Enteractinococcus fodinae: one gene and its partner. The protein of the gene in region 1 binds, or shares a complex with, the protein of each later gene. Links are inferred from orthologs where the notes say so. Each region holds a gene or a part of one and is shown on either strand. Other genes may lie near its edges.

Region 1 (9,139 bases):
ACATCCCGTTGTTGGTTGAAACCGGACAGGCGGATACCTACGACGGCGTCATTGTCATCTATACCGATCATGACACTCGGTTGCAACGGCTCGTCGAAACCCGGGGGATGAGCCTTGCGGACGCCAAGGCGCGCATCGCAGCCCAAGCCACCGACGAGCAGCGCAAGGCGGTGGCCGACTGGGTCATCGACAATTCCGGTTCGCTCGAAGACACCGAAGCCCAGGTCGATGCCGTGTGGCGTCAGCTGCGAGGCTGACGGGTCACCACAGATACAGATGTAACTGCACACCAGCACCTGCGCCGCCCGGGGAGCCCTTAGCCAGGGGGCGAACAAGTGGTCGCGATTCGATAGTCCCGCGTAACATATGGGACATGAGTATGGCCCGAGAAATTAAGCGCGTCGTCGCCCCGTTCAAAGTCGAGGCACCCTATGAGCCTGCCGGCGACCAGCCCCAAGCCATCAAAGAGCTTACCGAACGCATCGAGGGTGGCGAAAAGGACGTGGTCCTGCTCGGCGCCACCGGTACCGGGAAATCGGCCACAACCGCATGGCTTGTTGAACGGTTACAACGGCCAACCCTGGTGCTTGTTCAAAACAAGACCTTGGCCGCCCAGTTAGCCAATGAGTTCCGCGAGTTGCTGCCCCACAACGCGGTCGAATACTTCGTGTCGTACTACGACTATTACCAACCCGAAGCCTACGTCCCACAAACCGATACGTTTATTGAAAAAGACTCCTCAATTAACGAAGAAGTCGAACGCTTACGCCACTCGGCGACCAACGCCCTGTTGACTCGACGAGACACCATCGTCGTGGCGACCGTTTCATCGATCTTCGGTCTCGGGACACCAGAAGAGTACATTGCTCAGATGGTTACGCTTCGCGTCGGAGATATGTTGGACCGGGATGATCTGCTGCGGCAATTCGTGCAGATGCAATACGCTCGCAACGACACCGACTTCCACCGCGGTACCTTCCGGGTACGCGGCGATACGGTCGAGATCATTCCCATGTATGAAGAGCTCGCGGTGCGGATCGAGTTCTTCGGTGACGAAATCGAAACGATTCAAACGCTGCATCCGCTGACCGGCAACGTCGTCCGCGAGGAAGAAGAGATGTACATCTTCCCGGCATCCCACTACGTTGCCGGCGATACGCGCATGTCGCGCGCGATCAAAGACATCGAAAACGAGCTGCGGGATCGTCTCCAAGAACTCGAATCCCAGAACAAGCTGTTAGAGGCACAGCGGTTGCGCATGCGCACCACCTATGACCTCGAAATGATGCAGCAGATGGGGTACTGCAATGGCATCGAGAACTACTCGCGCCACATCGACGGACGAGCACCCGGATCCGCCCCGCATACGCTGCTTGATTATTTCCCCGACGACTTCCTCTTGGTCATCGACGAGTCGCACGTGACCGTGCCGCAGATCGGCGGCATGTACGAAGGGGATGCCTCCCGCAAGCGCACTCTCGTGGACCACGGGTTCCGGCTCCCGTCCGCATTGGATAACCGGCCCCTGAAATGGGACGAATTCCTGGAGCGAATCGGCCAGACGGTTTACCTGTCTGCCACGCCGGGCCCCTATGAACTCAGTCAAGCCGACGGTGTCGTTGAACAAATCATCCGTCCTACCGGGCTGATTGACCCGCAGATCATCGTCAAAGAAACCAAGGGCCAAATTGATGACCTCATGGATGAGATCAATCTGCGCGTCGAACGCGATGAGCGCGTCCTGGTGACGACTCTGACGAAACGGATGGCCGAAGACCTTACCGAATATTTGCTCGACCACGGCGTCAAAGTCGAATATTTGCACTCCGACGTCGATACGCTGCGCCGTGTCGAACTCATGACAGAGCTACGTCGCGGTATTTTTGACGTCCTGGTCGGGATTAATCTACTTCGCGAAGGTTTGGACCTTCCCGAAGTCTCGCTCGTGTCGATCCTCGACGCCGATAAGGAAGGCTTCTTACGGTCGAACCGCTCGCTCATCCAGACCATTGGGCGTGCAGCTCGTAACGTTTCGGGTGAGGTACATATGTACGCAGATAAAATCACCGACTCGATGCAGTACGCCATCGATGAGACAAATCGCCGACGCGAAATTCAGATTGCGCACAATAAGAAACACGGCATTGACCCCCAGCCGCTTCGCAAACGCATCGCTGATATTACCGATCAGCTGGCACGTGAGGACGCCGATACCGCGGATCTCATGTCCGGCATGGCAGGCATCAAAACTGGTTTCGATTACGGTATGGGCAAACGTGGTTATACCGCGGCGATTACCGAGGATCAACAACGCGCCGCAATGACAGCCGAGGACGGAAAGGTCGCCAAGCTGGCCGCAGTGCCGGCCAAAGACCTCTCCGATCTGATTCAGCAAATGTCCGATCAGATGCACCAGGCGGCAGAAGACCTCAATTTTGAGCTCGCCGCACGGTTACGTGATGAAGTATCCGAACTCAAAAAAGAGCTTCGCGACATGCAACGCGAAGGTCACGCGTAGCCACGAAAGCTGATCCAACAGCGAGTCGAGCTCCCGTCGTGATGCAAGAGGTTTTCCTGGTATAGTCTGATCCGAACAAGGGAGTATCCCAAAAGCTCCGCACACGTCAACACGTCGAACATCGTGGTTCGGCCGGGTGCGGACCCCGTATCTACGTCGGGGGAGAGACTTGTGGACTCAAAGCTACCTAAAAACTAGGAAGGACTCCCTTACATGGAGATTACTGGGTTTACTTGGGCTGTCACGATTGCCGTGATTGTCGGCTTGTTATTATTCGACTATTTTTTTCACGTCAGAAAATCACACACCCCCACTATCAAAGAGGCCGCCATTTGGTCTGCGCTCTACGTGGGACTGGCGCTGGCTTTCGGTCTAGTGTTCTTTTTCCTCGGCGACACCGACTATGCGGTCGAGTACTACGCCGGTTTCATTACCGAAAAAGCTTTATCGGTTGATAACCTTTTCGTGTTCATGATCATCATGACCAGCTTCAGTGTGCCGCGACAGTACCAGCAAAAAGTGCTGCTATTTGGTATTACGTTCGCGCTGATCAGCCGCACCATCTTTATTCTTGCGGGTGCAGCCATCCTCGAGTGGTGGTCGGACGCCTTCTACATCTTCGGTATCTTCTTGCTCCTGTTAGCCGGCCAGCAACTGAAGTCGGAGTTCTCATCCGCTGACGAGGCGCAGTCCGAAGCCGACAACTTTTTGGTCCGGTTTGCCCGCAAAATCCTCCCGGTCGCTGAACACTACGACGGTGATAAGCTCACCACCAAAGTCGACGGCAAACGCCTCGTGACTCCGATGCTGCTCGTCATGGTCGCGATCGGTGCAACAGATATTATCTTCGCGCTCGACTCGATCCCGGCGATTTTCGGCTTGACTCAAGAACCCTATATTGTCTTCACCGCTAACGCGTTTGCCTTGTTGGGTCTGCGCCAGTTGTACTTCCTCATCGACGGGCTGCTCGATCGGTTGGTGTACCTCGGGTACGGTCTGGCCGCGATTCTCGGGTTCATCGGGATCAAGCTCATGCTGCACGCGCTGAGCCAGAACAACCTGCCCTTCATCTACGACGGCCAAGATGTGCCAGTCCACGAACCAAGTACCGGCACCTCACTCCTGGTGATTATTGGCATCCTGGTGGTCACCATCGTATGGTCGCTGCTCAGCCCACGTGGCAAAGCGCTCCGGGCTCTGCAGAACGCTGAGAAATTCGCCCACCGGTACACCCAACTCCCGGATGACGCCCCAGCCGAAGAGCGCGCCGCTGCCGGCCAGAAGATGGATTACTGGACTCAGCGTGCCGAAGAAGTTGAGCACCGTTATCTCGACGAACTCATCGAGCACAAAGACCAGTGGTCGGCCATTATCAGGATCGGACATGAGACACGACTCGAGGACGCGAACCGTCGGGGCATCCCAGCGCTGACGTCCCAAAAGATTGTGCGAACCAAGGGGCCGGTCCTAGCCCCCGACACCAACGGCAAACCCAATGCCTCCGAGTCCTCTGAATCATCGGATCTCAAAGACTAGCGTCACCTCAGAGGTATAAAGGCTAGCCACACCCCCGTCAGTTATCCCAGTAGGTATTTCTGATGGGGGTTTGTGCTGGGTCTAACCACGGAGCTGGAATCCAGTAGAGCACCCCATCAGGATCCCAGGTGGGCGTCCAAACTCCTTGGTGGACGCGGGTGTGGCACGCGTTGCACAACAAAATCAGGTTGGTGATGTCGGTGCCACCTTCGTGGAGCCAATGTTGAGCATGATGTCCTTGAGTCCAAACCGGAGGGACTCGGCATCCCGGCCCTCGACATCCACCTCGCATGCCAGCGGCGAGGATTTGGTCATCGCTAAACACGCGCTTCCCGCGGCCAAGAAAGAGCGGAACACCGGCTTGGTTAAAGATCGCCGGGATGATTTTGGCATCACAGAGATCCTGCAGCACAGCCGCCGGGGAGACCGAACCCGTTTGGAAGTTGTGCGAAACATAAGGATGCCCACGCGCTGTTCCACTTTCTGCTGTATCCGAAGGGTTTGCGTCATCCGGTGCGTCGTGTGCTGGGGCGTGCGTCCACCAGTGCGGTGCCAATAGCGGATCTGGATCGAAAGAGTTTTCCGACTCCGGGATGTCCGGGGGTTCGTCTTCACCGGCGACGTGTTGAAGGGGAGTCACTGAAGCTGGAACGCCTGGATCGAAGCCGTTGAGGCCGGGTGGCCGCCGGTGTTCCGCATCGAGGTGGAAACGCGCGTCGAGTCGATCCTGTTGCATGCGAATCAGGGTTTCATAATCCATCACGGTCCATAAAATGGCGGGTGCACGTTTATATTCGGGCATGCCCTCTGAACCGGGGGATCGTTTCCCTTGGGCCTTGAGCATCGTGATGAACACGTCGTGGGCTTTCTCTGCTCGGCTTCTAGGGTCGAGTTTCCGAAGCTCTTCACGGCTGACTGGTTCTCCCTGATCGGTTTCAACGAAGGTCGCGGGGTCATCCACGGCATCGTCCATCCGGTCGTGGAATAACGCCAACCGTTCTTCTGCTGACATCTCATCGTTATAGGGAGTCGGTCCGCCCAGGTCCAGCTCATCGAATAATCCAGGCCTGTGCCCTTCTCGCTCGTCGGCATCGTCGAACGCATCCGCAGCAGTCTCACTAGCTACCTCTGCGTATTGCTCTTGTGACTGTCCCGGGTCTCCTACGGCCGAATGCGTAGGCGGTTTCGGTTGTGCAGGGTGGCGGTTCGTTCCAGAACCAGGGGTTGGATCGCTCGGGTCCGCTGTGGCCGATTGCGGGGCCTCCGAGTCTTCGTCGGCACCTTGGCGGAATTTGTCTTGGTTGACTTTGAAGTTCAGTCCCGCCAGAATGAGCGCCTCGATCAGTTCCACGTTCGCCACATCGGTCACGAGGTTGAGGTGAAGTTTGCCGCGGGCAATCCTCGTGCGCAGTGAGTTGCTAACTTTCGTGAGACGTTCTTCGGGTGAAGGCCCGTCGGGATCAATAATGTGGGCGACCTGGTTGAGCCAGGCTGTCGATTCGTCGGCCAATTGTTGTGCGGTCATGCGCTGGGATGCATCGGTGAAGATCGAATCCATCGACTGGAGGACCTCTGTGGCGTTGTCTTTGGTCAGGCCTGCCGCGAGACAGAAATCGTAAAATCTTTTGGCGATGTGCGTCATGCGGTCCATATTTTCCGACGGGATAGCCCCGTTGGCATAGGCCTGGGCCATCTGCGGTAACACTGGCTCGCGTCCGATCCCGACGATGGTGGTGGGTTCGGCGGCGATCAACTCGGCTCGAGCATAATGTTTCCCCATCTGGCGGGTGTCGACTTGGAAACGGTCTGCCAACCAACGTTTTCCGGTCTTAAACAAGTTCACTGAGGCCGGTATCCCGAGCACAGTGTCGCGATCGAGGTCATACGCCCGATCCGCTAGACCCGTAAGGTTAGATACCATCGCGTCCTGGACGCGCAGGGTGGTCACCAGATTGTCGACCATACCCGGGAGCGTGTTGTAATAATCTTCTGGGGCTTCGGGGGTGGGTCCGGCGTGTTTTCCCACAGATCCCACGGTCTGCTCCGCAGCGGGAGCTGACCACATGGTGTCCCAATCCCTTGCGGTAGCGAACCTATGGCGGGCGAACTCGTGGTAGGCCGTGGGGTCCGTGAGTTTGTCATATTGGCGCCTAGCCACACGCAATTGCAACGCCTGGAGAGAGCCCAACGACAATCCGTCCAGCACCTCATCCGAGATGAGCTCCGTGGTGTCAGGAATGGTCGTCACCATGGTTTTCACCCCCGCTGTGAACTGAATATAAAGCGCGCTCTGGATGGTACTCAGTGTAGAAACCCACGCACGTATCGCAGGAACAACAGGTGGTAATTGGGGAAAATCTCGACCGGATTGGCCGGGCTGTGGAAAAGGCTCAGCGTGGGGTCGAAGGTGCCGAGGCAGGGACCCCGTCGGGCCGGATCATCGCGTGTAAGCGGTTGAAAATCTCTGCTCCCGCTTGTGCGATCCCATCATGGTGCCACCGGTCCGATTCCCAAACCTCGAGGTTGGCCACCTGTTGGGCCGTGGTGATGGAAAGATCACGGTCGACGTAGACATCGTCGGTATATACCAGTGCAGCGACGGGAACCGTATTGGACGCCAACTGGTCAAGGTCATAGAGCGTGCCCCACGCATTGTACGTAGCGATGAGTTCCGTGGCCCGAGCGATAGGCTGCAGCGCGGGGTCGAGCTGGGTGTACCAGTCGAAGCACATTTCCCCGGTGAGCAGGGGAGTATCGGCCTTTTTGGGGTTGAAATCCGGGAACTCAGCCAAGACGCGCTGGGCTGCCCAATTGGTAGGTTGTGCTCCGGGTTGGGCGTAAATGGCTTCATGCAGGATCAGGTATAACGGGTTGGTGGCCCGGGAAACCTGCTGGTAAACGGCGTCCAAAAAAGAGTCCGACAGCGTGTTCGTGCCCGGGATGAACGCTTCTTCTAGCACGTAGTGCAGCGCGTCGATTCGAGTATTGCCCCCCAAATACATGCCCAAAGCCTGCACCCGGCCCACTGTCAACGGTGACCCATCAGGCAGCACGATGTCACCACGACGCACGCGACGGTAGATATGCGTCAAGATTTCCAGGTCAGTGGGGAAACGTCGGAAGTATTGGCGGTTGCGGGCCCGCATACGTTGATACGTGGCCTGATAGACCTGGTCGGCCGGTCCCTCCAGCGGCGGCAAGCCCCCGGTAATCATCGACCCGGCCAGACCCTGCGGGGCAAACGACAGGTACGTGAGGGTACAAAACCCACCGAAGGACTGACCTAACGTCACCCAAGGGTCAGCGCCGAGCGCCAGTCGGATGGCTTCGGCATCGGCCACAATATCGGGGGCTCGGAAGTGACGCAGATAGTGGGCTTGGGCCGACGGGGCGCCACGCTGCACGAGGGTGTGGTGACTGATCGGCGTGGATAGACCGGTGCCGCGTTGGTCGAGCATCAGGACGCGGTAATGTTTCAGGGCTTCAGCCAACCACCCGCCAACCCGCGAGGGTCGCGACCCTTTCCCACCAGGTCCGCCCTGTAAAAACAACAGCCAGGGCCTGTCCTGACCGTCAGCAGCCCGGTATTCGCGGGCATAGACCGTCAGCTGCTCTCCGTCGGGCACGCTGTGGTCCAACGGGACGGTGAAATGGTGATCGACAATCCCGGTCCCGTCCTGCATCCAGGCAAGCGTTCCTGCGGTGTGAGTGACTGACATCGTGGGCTCCTTGGACGACGGCTCGAACGGTGGCTTGTGTCTCGAGTCTAGCGTTGGGCTGCTTCGCGCAGAGCGGCCCCGTCAAGCCGGTAGGTGGTCCAGCCGTCCATCGGGTAGGCACCTAACGACTGATAGAAGTCAATGGCCGGGGTATTCCAGTCGAGCACCGAGCATTCATAGCGGGCGTACCCGCGTGCCACCGCGAGCTCAGCAAGATGTACCAACAGCTCTTTCCCGTGGCCGCGACCACGCAACTGCGGGATGACAAAGAGGTCCTCCAACCAGATGCCGTGGACGCCCTCCCAGGTCGAATAGGTTTCAAACCAGATGGCGATCCCGGCCACTTGCACTTGCCCGTCCACCACATCATCGAGCACGTGACAGAATACGCGCGGATTGGGTCCGAATAAATGCTGATGCAACAGCTGCTCGGTGTTGTCGACCGCATCGGGCTCGCGTTCATACACAGCCAACTGGTGAATCAGGTCAAGGATGGCGGCCACATCGTCGGGGGCAGCCTCCCGGACGACGCCGGTTGTCGAGAGCGAAGGGTCAGTCATGGTTGAGGCTCCTCGGTCGTAGCGTTACTTAGAGTAGCGGGGTGCCGACGGACAGGGTGGTGACAGCGGGTGAGCCCTGGTCGTTGGAGGCGCTCAAGTGCACGACGGCGTTGATGGCGAAGTCATGGTTGCCGTTGGGGTCCACCAGTACCTGAGTGACCAACCAGTAGTCGCCGGCCTCGGCGCCTACGTCGGCCATTTCCGCGGCCGTGAGTTCAGGGTGTTTCTCGACCCGGAAGAACTCCGGGACCCGGGCGGCCGGTGAATCGTCGAGGTCTTCGTAGGTACCAAAGTAGTCGTCGAGCGCATCGGCCCAGTTATCCGAGGTAAACGGCACTGCGCCGTCGGGTAGATAGTCCAGGGCCTCAAGACGGGACTCTTGTTCATCGCCAAAGAACTGCACACGCTGGAACATCGCATTGCGCAGCATCACGGTAAACACCCCGATGGTGTCGGTCAGTTTCGGTGGCTCTGGCGGGCTGATGGACTCGTGGTCGGCGATCAACTGGTCGACGTCGTCGGCCATCATGTGTTCCCACTCTTCCAACAGCGAGGAGTCGGTCGTGACGATGATGGTTTCCAACCACTCTTGGAGCAGGTTGAGCTCATCGGTGCGCAGCTCCTGGGGAATCGTCTGGCGCAGCGCCTTGGCCGCGTCGGTCAGGTAGCGCAGTAGCACGCCCTCGGAGCGGGCAATCCCGTAATAGTTAACGTAGTCGCCGAAGCCCATGGCGCGTTCGTACATGTCGCGGACCACCGACTTGGGCTGCAATTCGAATTCGGTCAACCATGGGGCGCCCTGCCGG
Region 2 (9,335 bases), 640 kb from region 1 along the record:
GCTCGCCCCGATGGTTCCAAAGGCCCCGAGGAAGAGCTGAAGCAGCAAGAGTTCGAGGCCGTGGGGAACCCTTGGAAAGTGGCCTTCTCCTCGTTCTTTTTCTTCGCAATCGGGGCGATCATCCCGGTGCTGCCATTTCTGTTCGGTGCCACGGGCATGACCGCTCTGCTATGGGCGTTGGGCCTCGTGTCGCTCGCGCTAATAATCACCGGCGGGATTGTCGGGCTGCTCTCAGGTGCTCCCCCCTTCAAACGAGCCCTACGCCAACTCTGCATCGGCCTGGGAGCTGCGGGGGTAACCTACGTGGTGGGCTTGTTCTTCAACGTCTGATCCCACCCACTGACACGTTTGCTCATCACCGCATTTACATCACGGTGGGCCCCTCACGGTGTGAGTGGAGTTTCTCCGCATAATCTTGGAGCGCCTGATACACCGTAGCCACGGCGGGGTTGCGTTGAGACTCTTGGCGCACCACGGCCCAAAAGGTGGCGGCATAGGAAAATTCAGTCTCCAGCACCGAGACCAGGCCGGGATGCGGCTCGGCCATGAAATCGGGTAATAACCCGATACCGGCGCCTTCCAGGGTGGCGGTCAGATGGGCATAAACATTTGTTGAGGAGATCCCGGTGCGCATGTGGGGCAGCTTCGCTAATGCGGCATCAAGATCCTGAACCAACAGGATCGCTTCCACGTAGTAGTTCAGCCGGTGGTCTTTCAGGTCTGCCAACCTGGCAGGCGTACGGTGGTGCTTCAAATACTCCGGTGTGGCATAGAGCTTGAGGTGATATTGCAACAAGGGGTGTTCCCACGAGCGTGGTACCTGAGGTTTTCCGACGACGATTTCTAAGTCGAGACCCGAGCGGTTCCGTCGGGCACGCTGGGTCGAAGTGAACAACTCAAGATCCAGACCCGGATGATGGTCTTGCATGTGTGCCAGCGCAGGGACCGCGATGTGGCCGGTGAAAGCTTCTGGCGCGCCAATCCGGACGGTACCGGTCACGGCCGCGTCGGTTTGTTCCGATACGAGTTTGGCCAAGGAGTGTTCGATCTCTTCGGCGATCTCGAAGACCTGACGGCCTTCGGTCGTGATCTCCCAGCCAGCTGGAGAACGAAGCAGCAGTCGTTGGCCGGTGATTTTTTCTAATGCATTAATTCGGCGGGAGACGGTGGCGTGGTTGATGCCCAGGGAATCTGCAGCGGCGGTGAACCGTCCCAGTCTCGCTACCGTCAGAAATGTCATCAACGACGGTAGATTACTGTGCAGTTCTTCCCAATCCATGCTTGTCAGTGTACTGGACCCCCAGCACACCTGCGGGGTCGCAGAACAGAAGTTGCGTTAACCACCACCGGAGTCCAAGCGCTCAGGCTTAGACTCCGGTAAGGGTGTTTTGGCGATCAGGGAAGCTTAGAGGTTTTCCATGATCTTGCGCATCTTGTCAGCGGCTTCGGTTGGGGTCTGACCAACCTGAACGCCTGCTGCTTCGAGGGCTTCTTTCTTGGCGGCTGCGGTACCGGAAGAACCGGACACGATCGCACCGGCGTGACCCATGGTCTTGCCTTCTGGTGCGGTGAAACCAGCGATGTAGCCGACAACTGGTTTGGTGACGTGGTCCTTAATGTACTCGGCGGCCTTTTCTTCGGCGTCGCCACCGATTTCACCGATCATGATGATGGCTTTGGTTTCATCATCTTTCTCGAAGGCTTCCAGCGCGTCGATGTGGGTGGTGCCGATGATGGGGTCGCCACCGATCCCGATCGCAGTCGAGATACCGATACCGGACAGCTCGTGCATCATCTGATAAGTCAGGGTTCCCGACTTCGAAACCAGACCGATGGGTCCGGTGCCGGTGATGTTGGCTGGGGTAATACCGGCCAGCGCAACACCCGGGGTGATGATACCGGGGCAGTTTGGCCCGATGATGCGTGTCTTTGGTTTCCCATTGGCATCGACGTTGGCCTGGGAGGCTGCGAAGAATTCGGCGGTGTCCTGAACAGGGATACCTTCGGTGATGACAACCAGCAGTTCGATTTCGGCTTCGATGGCTTCCATCGCAGCGTCTTTCGCGAACTTCGGTGGCACAAACATCACCGAGACGTTCGCGCCGGTTTCTTTCATCGCTTCTTCAACGGTGCCATACACGTTCAGTGAGACGTCGTTGCCGTCGGCGTCGACGTGCTCAACGGTTTCGCCTGCACGACGAGCGTTGACACCACCGACGATGTTGCTACCGGCTTTGAGCATCAGTGCGGTGTGCTTGGTACCTTCGCCACCGGTAATACCCTGGACGATGATCTTGGAGTCTTTATTGAGGAAAATCGACATTTTCTGTGTATCCCGTCCTTATTTATTCGCCAGCTCGGCAGCTTTGTCAGCGCCTTCGTCCATGGTGGCCGCGATAGTGACCAGCGGATGGTTGGCTTCGGCCAGAATGGCGCGACCTTCTTCAACTTTGTTTCCGTCGAGACGCACAACGAGTGGTTTCGTTGCGGAGTCCCCAAGGATGTCCAGGGCTTGGACAATACCGTTGGCGACCTGGTCGCACGCGGTGATGCCGCCGAAGACGTTGACGAAGACGGAGTTGACGTCTGGGTCGCCCAGGATGACATCCAGACCATCGGCCATGATTTGGGCGTCTGCGCCACCACCGATGTCTAGGAAGTTGGCTGGCTTGACGTTGCCATGGTTTTCACCAGCGTATGCAACGACGTCCAGGGTGGACATAACAAGGCCTGCACCGTTACCGATAACACCGACGTTGCCTTCGAGCTTGACGTAGTTCAAGCCTTTGGCTTCCGCTTTGGCTTCCAGTGGGTTCTCGGTGCGCTCATCGACGAGCTTGGCGTGCTCTGGCTGACGGAAGTCAGCGTTGTCATCCACGGTGACTTTGCCGTCGAGGGCAATGAGTTTGCCTTCACCGGTCAGGACCAGTGGGTTGACTTCAACCAGCGTGGCATCTTCTTCTTTGAAGACTTCGCCGAGTTTTACCAAAACTTCGGCGATGTCGCTTTGCATATCTGAAGCGAATTTCGCTTCGGCAGCAATCTTTTCTGCAACCTCGCGGTTCAAACCGGTGGTTGGTGAGACCTCAACCCGAGCAAGATCTTCCGGACGCTCTTCGGCCAGCTGCTCGATATCCATGCCACCTTCTACCGAGGCCATGGCCAGGTAGGTGCGGTTGGCACGATCCAGCAAGATCGAGAAGTAGTATTCCTCTTTGATGTCGGCGCCTTCGGCGATCATCACCTGGTGTACGGTGTGACCTTTGATGTCCATGCCAAGGATCTCTTTGGCATATTCATAGGCTTCGTCAGCAGTTTTGGCGACTTTGACACCGCCGGCTTTACCGCGGCCACCAACTTTGACTTGGGCTTTGACCACGGTGACGCCACCGAGTTTTTCGGCGGCGGCTTTTGCTTCTTCCGGGGTTTCGGCAACGATCCCAGCGAGCACGGGTACCCCGTGTGCTTCGAAAAGATCGCGTGCCTGGTATTCATACAGGTCCACGGGTTTGCAGTCCTTTTACCTCGACAACGATTGAATGAGATACCCGGTTTCAGAATCTCAACCGGGCACCTACGAGTTCGGCAGCATGCCTGAGAACTCCTAACGCCTTACCATAGTGCACGGCCAGACGTCTTCTAGAACCATGACCAATTGTTGGTGGGATTTATACTTTTTTTATTGGCGCATAGCGCAGCAGTAAGCGCTTTTCGGACTCCGCGAACTGGACGACGGCCACGGCCTTATCTCCGGCCCCCTGGACTCCGGTGACGACACCAGTCCCGAAGGTTTTGTGTTCCACCGTGTCACCGGCGGCAACTGCAATGACTTCTTTATTCGGGTTCACCTTGGTGCGATTATCGGGTTTGGTCACACGAGCGTTTTCTTGCGCCGGCGTAATCCCTTCGGTTCCTGCTTTACCGTAATTTTGTGACGCGGTGGAGGCACCCCAGTGCGAGCCGCTGAAGCGTTGCGCGTCCCGGTAGCGGAAGCCACGAACGCCGGTATCTTGGCCGAAGCCAGCGAGCCCACCGCCAAACCGTGAGGTTGATGGTGAGCCTTTCCCTTCGCGTTCCCACTCAATGAGTTCGGCCGGAATCTCGGCTAGGAATTGGCTGGCCGGGTTGAACTGGTGTTGGCCCCACATACTGCGTGATTCCGCCCGCGTCACATAGAGGCGTTCTCGGGCACGGGTCAGCCCCACGTATGCGAGTCGGCGTTCTTCGGCCAGTTCTTTTTCATCAGCCATCGATCGGGCGTGCGGGAAAACGCCGTGTTCCATACCGGTCAAAAAGACCACCGGGAATTCGAGGCCCTTGGCGGTGTGCAAAGTCATGAGGGTGACTTCTCCCATATGGTCGGCTAGGGCTTGGCCTTCGGCATCCGTGGCATCAGGAAGCTGATCAGCATCGGCCACCAGTGCGACTTGTTCTAGGAAGTCTCCCAGGGTGCCTTCGGGATTGGTTTTGTCGAATTCTCGCACCACGCCCACCAACTCACCGAGGTTATCCGCGCGGGATTCGTCTTGGAAATCTTTGGAGTTTCGCAAAGTCTCGAGCATGCCGGTTTGTTCCAGTACAGCTTCCAGCACGGTGGCCACCGACTCGGTTTGAGCCAATTGGCTGAGATCGTCCAGCATCTGGGTGAACTTATTGACCGCGTTCAGCGAGCGCTTGGCTAACCCACCGGGTGCGTTTTCCGCGTCACGCAAGGCTGCCATGAATGTTGATTGTTGGCGGGTCTGATGTGCTGCGACGGCACCTTCAGCTCGGTCGCCAATCCCGCGTTTGGGTTCATTAAGAATCCGACGCAAGTTGACGTCGTCAGCAGGGTTCTCCAAGACGCGCAAGTAGGCCAGCGCGTCTTTGATTTCTTTCCGATCGTAGAAGCGCGTGCCACCCACCACGCGGTATGGGATACCCGAAGCGATCAGGCGTTCTTCAATGGACCTCGACTGGGCGTTGGTGCGGTAGAAAATCGCCATGTCGGCTGGACGATAGTTGTGATTATCTATCAGATCGTCGATTTTTTCGGTGATCCATTGGGCTTCACGCGATTCAGTTTCCGCTGCGTAGCCGATGATTTTTTCGCCACTGCCAACAGCCGTCCACAGCCGTTTGACCTCTCGCGATGGATTTTGGGCGATGACTGCGTTGGCTGCATCCAAAATGTTCTGGGTGGAGCGGTAGTTTTGTTCCAGTCGGATGACCGTGGCATCTGGGTAGTCGTGTTCAAAGTCGACGATATTGCGAATGTCAGCCCCGCGGAAGGCATAGATCGACTGATCTGAGTCGCCGACGACCGTCAATTGTCCACCCTCAGTTTCGACGCCCGGTGGTTCTCCGGGGGCGCCGGTGAGTTGACGAACCAGCCGGTACTGGGCGTGGTTCGTATCCTGGTATTCGTCGACCAGCACAAACCTGAATCTGCGCCGGTAGTTATCCAAGATCGCCGGGAAAGCATCGAACATGTGCACCACATTGGCGATGAGGTCATCAAAGTCCATCGCATTCGCGGTACGCAGCCGGGAAGTATATTCCTTATAAATCTCGGCAACCGCCTGGTTCCAGGGGTCCCCGCCGACGGTGGAGGCGAAAGCCTCATCGTCCACCAATTCGTTTTTCAACGATGAGATCTTGTTCCGGATCGCGCGGGGTGCAAAGCGTTTGGGGTCCATGTCGGCGTCTTTGGCGATTTGGGTGATCAGCCGCAGCGAGTCGGTGGCATCGTAAATCGAGAAATTCGCCTTTAGGTCAATGTGGGGCGCTTCGCGACGCAAGATACGCACGCAGGAGGAGTGGAACGTGGAGATCCACATCCGTTGAGCTGTCGTGCCAACGAGTTCGCCGATGCGCTCACGCATCTCGGCTGCGGCTTTATTCGTAAACGTGATGGCCAAGAATTCGTGGGGTCGGGCATCGCCGGTCGCCAGGAGATGGCCGATACGGTGGGTCAACACCCGAGTTTTGCCGGACCCTGCGCCTGCCACGATCAGCAGCGGTCCGCCTCGATGCACCACGGCTTCGGCTTGGGCATCATTGAGTCCAGCAACCAGTTCCTCCGCAGAAGAACGATGGGGCACAGCTAAAGCGTCGGTCGCTGCTGGGGTGCCAAAAGCGGGGGCAAAACTGGGCAAAGAAGTCTGGTGGGCCATGATGTATCAGTCTAACCGCTGGGGCTGGTTATACCGGTGCCTGTTCGCCGGCTGTGGAGAACACCAAAACCGGCCCGGGCCAGAACTCCACTAAGATGGCAGGTAGTTTCAGCCCCCTTGCCCTTGGCCGTAGACCAAGGCGGGTATGTACACACTGCCGGAGGACGCGTGGCCAGAAGAAGAGCGAAAGATTACCAACAGCAGCAGCCCGATAACCGTAAACAGAAACCCGAGCGTCCACGGCTGACGAAAGCCCAAATCAAAGAAGATATCCACCGGGCCAACCGCCAAGAAGGTAGTCCCGGCATCTTGGTGTTTGCGGTGTTGGCCGTGACAGCGTTCATCGCGTTTTACTACCACATTTTGGCGCTTCAGGGCATGGAACAGCTCACCGGTGGGGTCTCAATGTTGGACCATCGCCTTGGCGGTTTTGATGTCGCAGACGTGGAACAACTGTCGGGACGAATGGATGAGGCTGCGATGGGCCAATATAACTTCGTGCATATTACCGCCGGGCGAATTTTCCCGATCATGATGGCACTCAGTGTCATCGTGGTTGCGGTGTGGACCTTGCGTTCCAAGCTTGCTAAATGGATAGCCGCGATCGTTGGCGTTGGATACGCTGCCTTGGAGATCTGGGCTGCCATCACCCGCGAGACAGCTCTACTCGACACCACCGAAGCTAATGTCGCCCTAGCGTCCTCGCTGACCATCGCTCAGTGGTTGATCCTGACGTTTTTAGTAATTGGCATTGTGGTGATGCTGATTCTGAAGTTCATCGGCAGAAACAGTCCCGGTCTGGAGACTTCCCTCGACCCTGACCGCGAGATCCCCTAATATCGCTGATGGCAGGCTGGAAGAACGGTGGTCACTTTTTGGCCACGTCGGTCACAGCCTGCTAGGCTAACTTCGTTGCAATAGCAACGATGCCTCCGTAGCTCAGTAGGATAGAGCATCCCTCTCCTAAAGGGAAGGTCGTCGGTTCGATTCCGGCCGGGGGCACAACTTCCGCATTCGCCGACGAATCACAGTTCTGCCGAGACGTGGCTGAGATCTCAGCGTATATGCGCCGATGAGAGACGCAGCGCTCGCGCCCGGGACCATGCATTAATCGTTCCTACCAGATGACGATCGGTTCCGGAATCGATCGACCTGAAGCTACACTGGCCTCGAAAGCGTTGGTATAACAAGCCGGAGGCATCCCACAGGCAACGAACCGGTGCGATCCCACAGGAACGAGGCTACTGTGACTGATCGAATCTTAGGGACTGACGGTGCAGTCATGTCTCGTGCTCAGCCACCTCAGACACGTTCTGGAGACACCCGCGACGGTGGCCGCCGACTCCCCCGTGGCCGATACCGCGTGGGCAAGCTGCTCGGACATGGTGGATTGGCAGAGGTCTATCTCGCCGACGATACGGTCCTGGATCGCCAGGTCGCCGTCAAGGTCTTACGCGCTGAAAGACTCAACGAGCCCGGCATGGTTGAGAGGTTTCAGCAAGAAGCCGAGACGATTGCGGGTCTCGACCACCCCGGCATCGTGTCTGTACTGGCCGGCGGTGACAATTTCGTCACCGACCCGCAAAGTGACCTCGCGGGGCGTCCCTACATCGTGATGGAGTACTTGGACGGGGCCACCTTGCAAGCACGGCTCAACGAGCAGACCAGCGCTCCGGCAGGGCTCAGCGTCGATGAGGCCTTACGCATTATGTCCCAGGTTTTGGCATCGTTGGCTTACGGGCACGGCCAAGGCGTCGTGCACGGAGACGTGACAGCCACGAACGTTATGCTCACGACCACCGGGCTTGTGAAGTTAATCGACTTTGGTAGTAGCGCTCAGGTGGTGACCGAAAAGGGCGCTACGATGCCGCTGGCTCACGATGCTACTCTGCGCTACGTCCCGCCAGAGCGCGCGCAGGGAGAACTGTTTGATGCACGAGCAGATCTGTATTCTGCTGGATGCCTGCTCTATGAGCTGCTCACCGGACGCACCCCCTTTGCTGGACCGTCACCGGTCGACTTGGCGCACCAGCATGTGCATCAACAACCCGAACCCCCGTCCACGTATTGTCAGCAGATTGACCCCGAACTTGACGCCGTCGTCTTGCGTTCACTAGCGAAGTCCCCCGAAGCACGCCACCAAAGCGCCCAAGATTTTCTCAACGAGCTGTGCGCCACGCGTTATGCCCGATAGCACATATAGCTCCCTGAAAGCCTGTCAGGGGACCTTGTGGCTGGCCGTGGATTCGACCGGACTCGTTCAAGAGGTCTTGCGGCGATAACAGAAAACCTATTGAGTAGATATAGAGAACTCGGGCATACCCCTGCCCGAGCCCTGCAACGCGACACCTCCGTTGTACGCATCAGAAAGGTGACTCATGACTGAAAATTACGCAGACTACACCGCACCAGGCATCGACATGGAAGACGGCCATCGGGTAACCGAGATCCTTCAGACCCGTCTTCATGCGCTCAATGATCTTCACCTCACCCTGAAGCACGCCCACTGGAATGTTGTGGGACCAGAATTTATTTCGGTCCATGAAATGCTCGATCCGCAGGTGACCGAAGTCCGCAACTGGGCCGATACTGTCGCCGAACGTATCGCAACCATGGGCGTTTCTCCCAAAGGCACACCCGGATCTATCGTTACCGGACGCACTTGGGACGACTACCCGCTAAACCGTGCCTCAAGCCTAGCGCACATTACTGCCCTGAACCAGGTGTACACCGATGTCATTAAGGACTTCCGCACAGCGATTGCTGAGACCGGGAAAGTCGACCCGATCTCTGAAGATGTCCTGATCGAGGTAACGCGCGGCTTGGAACTGTTCCAGTGGTTCCTGCGCTCCTTTATCACCAAGTCGGATGGCTCATTAGACCCCGTCTCCGAATAACAAGAACATAGCACCGCGCAGGTGCTCTTGCTCCCTGAAGATTGCCGCAACCATGGCAATGTTCAGGGAGCTTCTTCTTGTCCGCTGCGCTGTTGCGATGAATTCAACGTGGTGCCGAAGCGCTGCCGAAACGCTGTTGGTGTGGTGCCTAATTGCCGCGCAAAGGCGTGCCGCAGTGTTTCATCGGTGCCAAACCCGCACCGCAATGCCACCTCGGTGATCGGATGCCCTTCGAGAATGAGGTTGCGTGCCGCATCTACGCGTACCTTTTCTACCCACTGAG

The links.
Region 2: the proteins of uvrB (region 1) and pcrA are in contact, whole or in part, in a crystal structure (PDB 7EGT), measured with the Thermus thermophilus proteins. The link is inferred for Enteractinococcus fodinae from one-to-one orthologs. Residues at the interface, in WP_096411307.1 of Thermus thermophilus: Glu23, Leu25, Arg26, Asp27, Gly28, Glu29, Arg30, Phe31, Arg55, Glu326, Asp327, Phe328, Glu379, Ser382, Gln383, His398, Gly400, Arg401; in WP_096412145.1 of Thermus thermophilus: His654, Arg656, Phe657, Gln666, Asp668, Glu669, Lys680, Arg681, Leu682, Ser683, Lys685, Tyr686, Ala687.

Annotation. Positions count from the first base shown.
Region 1 is NZ_JAVDYJ010000001.1:1,433,312-1,442,450, forward strand. What follows is about bases 1-2,945. They hold uvrB (excinuclease ABC subunit UvrB), read left to right. Parts: upstream 1-373; coding sequence 374-2,518; downstream 2,519-2,945. Other genes in these bases: coaE (dephospho-CoA kinase), read left to right, coding at 1-257; J2S62_RS06775 (TerC family protein), read left to right, coding at 2,732-2,945. In the rest of the region: more of J2S62_RS06775, read left to right, coding at 2,946-4,054; J2S62_RS06780 (HNH endonuclease signature motif containing protein), read right to left, coding at 4,092-6,305; J2S62_RS06785 (alpha/beta fold hydrolase), read right to left, coding at 6,445-7,773; J2S62_RS06790 (GNAT family N-acetyltransferase), read right to left, coding at 7,821-8,333; J2S62_RS06795 (DEAD/DEAH box helicase), read right to left, coding at 8,362-9,139. UniProt on the Escherichia coli protein: The UvrABC repair system catalyzes the recognition and processing of DNA lesions. A damage recognition complex composed of 2 UvrA and 2 UvrB subunits scans DNA for abnormalities.
Region 2 is NZ_JAVDYJ010000001.1:2,072,087-2,081,421, forward strand. The notes cover bases 3,413-6,553. They hold pcrA (DNA helicase PcrA), read right to left. Parts: upstream 6,156-6,553; coding sequence 3,669-6,155; downstream 3,413-3,668. Other genes in these bases: sucC (ADP-forming succinate--CoA ligase subunit beta), read right to left, coding at 3,413-3,505; J2S62_RS09660 (hypothetical protein), read left to right, coding at 6,324-6,553. Also shown: J2S62_RS09635 (VIT1/CCC1 transporter family protein), read left to right, coding at 1-330; J2S62_RS09640 (LysR family transcriptional regulator), read right to left, coding at 365-1,279; sucD (succinate--CoA ligase subunit alpha), read right to left, coding at 1,406-2,323; more of sucC, read right to left, coding at 2,342-3,412; more of J2S62_RS09660, read left to right, coding at 6,554-6,992; J2S62_RS09670 (protein kinase domain-containing protein), read left to right, coding at 7,402-8,349; J2S62_RS09675 (Dps family protein), read left to right, coding at 8,534-9,052; J2S62_RS09680 (GlxA family transcriptional regulator), read right to left, coding at 9,115-9,335. UniProt on the Escherichia coli protein: A helicase with DNA-dependent ATPase activity. Unwinds DNA duplexes with 3'-5' polarity. Translocates on single-stranded DNA with 3'-5' polarity. Initiates unwinding more efficiently from a nicked substrate than double-stranded DNA.